One region of the Anaeromusa burkinensis DSM 3853 genome, then DNA from elsewhere that is predicted to be linked to it. Evidence: riboswitches for the same ligand, from Rfam matches in the RefSeq annotation. Region 1 holds a riboswitch; the other holds the start of a gene.
The links. A riboswitch is a leader RNA that binds a small molecule or an ion and turns the genes downstream of it on or off. The one in region 1 is predicted to bind cyclic di-GMP.
Positions count from the first base shown of each region.

Region 2: it holds a riboswitch for cyclic di-GMP, as region 1 does, so the genes downstream of both, C508_RS19525 (HD domain-containing phosphohydrolase) here and C508_RS0115735 (methyl-accepting chemotaxis protein) in region 1, are expected to answer to the same signal.

Region 1 is NZ_KB894609.1:35,121-38,271, reverse strand. Features, by position in the region: gene C508_RS0115750 (DedA family protein) at 1-153, shown strand, start outside; gene C508_RS0115745 (DUF3887 domain-containing protein) at 192-626, opposite strand; gene C508_RS0115740 (hypothetical protein) at 628-1,035, opposite strand; cyclic di-GMP riboswitch class I at 1,199-1,284, shown strand; gene C508_RS0115735 (methyl-accepting chemotaxis protein) at 1,406-3,097, shown strand.
Region 2 is NZ_KB894597.1:58,829-61,979, reverse strand. Features, by position in the region: gene C508_RS0112380 (amino acid permease) at 1-1,186, shown strand, start outside; cyclic di-GMP riboswitch class I at 1,395-1,479, shown strand; gene C508_RS19525 (HD domain-containing phosphohydrolase) at 1,648-3,151, shown strand, end outside.

The DNA of each region.
Region 1 (3,151 bases):
TATTTGGGCGTCGCCCTCGGCGAAAATTGGTATCTTCTTACTACCTACGGACATCAAGTCAGCCTCGGCGTCCTTCTGCTACTTATAATCGCCTTGCTTGTTTGGCGGAAGCGCACTAGTGGTAAAAAAACAAATAACAACAAGGACATGTAAAGATAAAAAACACCTGGCCAAGAGCCAGGTGTTTTGCTTTATTTGCTTTTCGGCTGCGGAGAATCCATCCAAAATCCTGCTACAACATAGCCGCCATCACGTTCGACCAACACATTACGAATGATGATTTCCGCTGCTTCCTTGGAAAATTTGCTTTTATAGGTAACAATGGTATACGTATCGTTTAGCTCAGCCGCAACAAACTCTTTAGAAAGATAACTGCCAAAGTTCGCTTTCGTCGCCGCAATCACTTTACGATATTCATTTTCGTTCAACTCTGTTTTCATTTTTTCATCAAAGTCTTTCGAAAAGCCCTTATAATCATCTTCATTAACAGCCTGTAAAATGTTCTCCGTTATTGGATCAGCGGCGGCCTTCACTTGCTCCGCGAAGCGGTTGCCTGCAGAACAAACAGAAAGACTCATACTAAAGATCAACATCGCCACCAACAGCATTGTTTTAAATTGTTTCATGTTACCCCCAATCATCCCCGCCAAAATCATTATCTTGGTAGTCGTCAAAGCTATTGGAAGCTATATCCTGCTGGCTGCCCTCATCCCAGGTACTTTGATTGGCAACGTCCGGCAGATTTCCCGCCTCCGCCTGTCCCAGCAAATCGTTAAATTCATCTCCATTTAAAATGCCGTTCGACGTAAGGGTCTCGCGCAATTCATCATCATCCATATTGCGCCACATATCATACTGGTGCTGGTCAATCAGATACTGCGACAACAAATACCCGAGCACCATACCGCCCAGCATGCCCCCCATGCCAAAACCGCCATTGCCTCCCATATAAGGATTCTGATTATACCCCGAACGCGAGCGAAATAACCGATACACTACATAGAGACCCAATAAAATCAAAAGCATCGTCAACATCCCAAAGCTCCTCCTGCCCGCAACACGCACGCATTGTCTGCTTTATGCGTCATTTTTATTTTGCCTATTCTCATTATAAACGGTTATTGTGACAAATGTATGAAACAGAACACAAAAAAATTGACAAACATTCCATTCTATTGTTTAATAAATATCACAATATCATAATGTAGGGCAAACCTATTGAAAAATAGGGACGCAAAGCTACGGGTCTAAGGGCTAACCGCCTATGATCGCCGCGCCGCCAACTAGCTAGTTGCTACTTGCTATTCGGACAGGCTTTCCTGTCTTTTTCTTTTTTCTCCAGCACTATGCATGGTGACGCCTCCTACCCAACACAACAGTAACAAAAAAAGGAGAGAAACACCAAGTGAATTTGACCATTGGAAAAAAGATTTTAGCAGGATTTTCAGCCGTAATTATCGCCACCTTACTCATGAGCGGGTATACGTACTACAAAATTGGTGAAATGAACCGCGAGTACCATGATGTCACAACAATCAATTTGGAGAAACTAGCCTTAGTGGAAGAACTATCCGCCCATATTATTGAAGAAGCCGCTACGGTGCGCAAATACAACCTCACCGGCGACGCTGCGGATAAAAGTAAATTTGAAGCACTCCGGAAAGAGTCTGATGCTAAACTGGCGCGCATGGAGCAAATTTTCGTAACGGAAAAAGCCAAAAAATTAATTGGTGAAATCAAGCCGGCTAAAGCCGCCTATGAAGCGTTCTCGCTACGCGCCATGCAAGCCCGGGATGCGCAGGACCAAACAACCTTGCAGCAGGTCATCCAGCAAGGCGCTCAGCCCTATACTACCGCCAAGACTAATTCTGATGAATTAGTTGTAATGATTAAAGCTTTCGTAAAAATGGAGCAAGATAAAATTGCCGCAAAAGGCCAAACTAACCAGCAACTACTGCTCTTCGTTAACGCCTTGCTGATTATCGGCTCCATTGCCATCAGCTTAGTTTTGAGCCGCGGCCTCTCCCGCGCCGCTCAGCAAATGGTGCAGGCCGCAAGAGAAATGGCTGCAGGTAAACTAACGTCTGAGCCGATCCAAGTCCGTTCTAATGATGAAATGGGTCAATTAGCAACCGCCTTCCAGGAAATGAAGGAAAGCATGCGTCATTTGATTCGCCAAGTTAGCTCCTCGGCGGAACAAGTGGCCGCCTCTTCCCAGCAATTGACCGCCAGCGCCGATCAAGCCGCCCAGGCAGGCAGCGATGTCGCTGCGGCTATTGGTTCAGTAGCACAAGGCTCGGAGCAGCAGTTGCAGGCCGTAGATACCACAGCCGCAACAATGACGCAAATGTCCGCCAACATCCAACAAGCCGCCGCTAACGCGAACCAAGTCAGCGCCCGAGCCAATGAAGCCGCGCAAGCGGCCCAGGTCGGCAGCCGTGAGGTCGACGCCGCCATTGCGCAAATGCAGCAAATTGAGGAAAATGTAGTCCAGTCTGCCGCCGTTGTCGCGCAGCTTGGCGAACGCTCTCAGGAAATCGGCCAAATCGTGGACACCATTTCCGGTATTGCCAGCCAAACAAATTTGCTGGCCCTAAACGCAGCCATTGAAGCCGCCCGAGCCGGTGAGCAAGGCCGGGGTTTTGCAGTCGTAGCCGAAGAAGTACGCAAGCTGGCGGAACAATCTCAAGGAGCCGCTAAAGAAATCGCCATGCTGATCGGTGAAATCCAAGGCGATACGGAAAAAGCCGTAACCGTCATGAATGAAGGTCCGCAGCTAGTCCAACAGGGTTCAACTGCTGTTCAGTCCGCCGGTGAAGCGTTCCATAAAATCGGCTCCCTAGTTGAAACCGTTAATATGCAGATGCAGGAAGCCTCCGCCGCTATGCAGCAAATGGCAGGCGGCAGCGAACAGATGGTTTCCGCCATGAAAGACATTGATCACCTGAGCAAGCAGGCCGTCAGCCAAACGCAAACGGTCTCCGCCTCTACGGAAGAACAGGCTGCTTCCACCGAAGAAATCGCTGCTTCCAGCCAAGCTTTAGCCAGCATGGCCGAAGAGCTGCGTCAAGAAGTCGGCAAATTTCAGCTCGCCTAACAGGTTTAACAAAAGGACTCGGCCCTGCTCTGCAGACGCCGAGTTCTTTTTTAT
Region 2 (3,151 bases), on a different contig from region 1:
TCCTGTGTCCGCTTCCTTTTCTGGATATGCTAAAACTTTTTTCGGACCTACGGTTTCTTTTATTACCGGTTGGACTTATTGGTATCAGTGGGTAGTTTTGGCAATGTGCGAAATTGCCGCTGTAGGTATTTACGCGCGATACTGGTTTGTTGATACGCCGCAATGGTTGGCGGCGCTGGTTTGCTTAGGGGTGATTGCAGCGGTGAATTTGGCCGCCGTCAAATATTACGGAGAGTTTGAATTTTGGTTTGCTCTAATTAAAGTGGTTACTATCATAGGGATGATTTTCTTAGGATCCGCTATGATTTTGTTTGGCATCGGAAATGGCGGCGAGGCGATTGGCTTTTCAAACTTATGGGCGCATGGAGGCTTCATGCCGTTTGGCCTGAAAGGCGTTGCCATGGCCTTGGTTATGGTAGTTTTCGCCTATGCTGGTGTTGAAATGATTGGTATTACAGCAGGAGAAGCGGAAGATCCGAAGCATTCTTTGAAATCAGCCATTGATAAAGTGTTCTGGCGTATCCTCATTTTCTATGTTGGTACGATGACGGTTATTCTTTCCATTTGTCCCTGGGATACATTGCCTAAAGGGGTAAGCCCGTTTGTGATTATCTTTGAACGCATGGGAATTCCCTATGCGGCAGGAGTTATGAACTTTGTTATTCTTTCCTCGGCGGCGTCCTGTCTGAACAGCTGTATCTATGTGTGCGGGCGGATGCTTTATGGGTTATCTCTACGGGGAGAAGCTCCCCGGTTTTTGGGAACTCTTTCCAAGCATCAAGTTCCTGCCAATGGGATTTTATTTTCCAGCGCCGCTTGTCTAGTTGGCGTATATTTAAACTTTTCCTATCCAGATACGGTGTTCTATTTTATGTCGGCGTGTACGGTCACTGGATGTATTTGGACTTGGGCTCTTATTATGTGTATTCACTTAAAATGGCGCAAAGGACTAAGCGAAGAGCAATTTAGTCGGTTGCAGTATAAGATGCCTCTTTTTCCGTACGCAAATTACGGCGTGTTGCTTTTCTTGGGGGCTGTTGTATTAGGGATGAGTTATGATCCGGATAATTTAGTGGGCCTTTACGTGGCGCCCTTCTGGTATGGAGGCTTATTCTTGGCATATCAAGTCTTGAAGAGCCGCAATAAAGCGGTCGCCGTAGTGGAAGAACGTTGCCAGGTTAATTGAAAAGATGATATGACCCCAATAAGTTAGACTTTATAGCGTATCAGCTTTTACTGATACGCTATTTTTTATGCGGCATTAAGACGAAGGGCCATGTTTAAAGATAAGTTAGACTTAGAAATTGTAATAAAATGTAATTGACTATAGTTGCCTAGGAAGTTAGACTAAATTTACAATATAATGATTCTAGTCATGTAATGATTTCTAATAAAATTGTAAAAAGCAAACTTGCCGAAAGGTAAGGACGCAAAGCTATGGGTCTAAGGACGATTGTCTATGATTGCCAAGTTGCCGGGGCATATAGCCATAAAAATACCGGCCCAATTTTGGCCGGTATTTTTTTATAGAAAAAGTTGAACCAATAAGCCGGTAAAATAATCGCGTAACAGGCGTCGAGGCCATGTCATGAGACCTGTGAAAAATCAAGCTAGGGTTAATAAATAGGAAGTCTAGGAGGTTTATACTTGCAGCACAAAAAAGGATTTTTGCGAAATTGGCAATTTCTAAAACGCTTTCTTTTATTTGGCTCTGCGTGTTTGCTTATCATTGTGTGGACGAGTACGTTGAGCTTGCTTTATTTTGAACATCGAACCGTGATGGAAGAAGCCAAGCATGATTGCGAGCGTATGGGGATGGCTTTTGAAGAGCATGTTCGTCGTGTGCTGAATACAAATGAATTTTACTTAAATCATATGAGAGACGAATATGAGCAAACCTATACCAGGACTCCAGGGCTGGAAAGACTTTTTCGGCAAATTCGTTTGGATCCTATATTAGCAGCCGGTATAGTAGATAATAAAGGGGATTTTGTCTTAAATACGATTGGTGAAGGCCAAGGAATTAATATCGCGGATGTTCCTCATTTTTTGTACCATACCGAAAGTGGTCGTGATGAACTATATATTGGAAAGCCGTACAAAGGAAAAACATCTCAACGGCTTAGTATTCATTTAACGAAGCGCTTGGCCTATCCAGATGGACAATTTGCTGGCGTGGCCATTATTGCAATGAAACCAGAGTATTTTTCTTCTTTTTATCAGGAAATGAATTTTTCTCGGAACTATACGATTCGCTTTATCGGATTAGATGGTGTTGTGCGGGCTAGTGGCCGTGAAAGTGAAATTGGTAATAACCTAAGTCAGGATCCCGTTTTTCAACAATTGGAAGAACAAGAAGATATTATAACTAAAAGCTATGGAGATTTTCTGGCAACACAAACGAAGGAGACGTTGGTCGAAAGCTATAGAAAGATGCAAGACTATCCCCTTGTTATTCAAGTAGGGACTTCGCAAGACGTATTGAACTTATACTACCAACATAGAACCATATCTTTGCTGGCGGCGTCTATGCTTAGCCTGGGCATTGTTTTGGCAGCTAGCTATATGTTATCTAGTCTTCGTAAACAACATAAAGAAGAGCTATGGCTCCGTACATTTATCGCACATACGCCCATCGTGTTTTATGCATTAGATAGCTACGGGAGCTTTACTCTTTCTGAGGGGGAAGGCTTGCAAAACGACGGCTCCCAGGGAACTCGTCGTGAAGTGGGCGCATCGGCTTTTGCGGTTTATAAAAATCATCCAGAGCTTGTGAATCAAGTGCAACGTGCGCTGCTAGGGGAAACGGTTATAGGAGAATTCTTGTTTCAAGCTCGCTGGTGGAGCCACCAGCTAATCCCTTTGAAAAATGAAAGTGGCTCAGTATGGGCTGTTGTAGGCGCCGCCTTTGATATTACGGAGCGGGTCCAAGCAAAACAAAAACTGCAGGAACATTACGAGCAGTTAAGCGCCACCCATGAAGAGTTGCTTGCAACGGAGGAAGAACTGCGCGAGCAATATCAAAAAACGGCGCAGGTGAATCATGATCTGCTTTCGCATAATGCGTTGTTGAAAGCGTTAAGTGAAGTATCTTCCCAATTGTTGGCTCAAAAAGATGTGGATAGCTTGCTAGCGATTATTATTTCCTGGG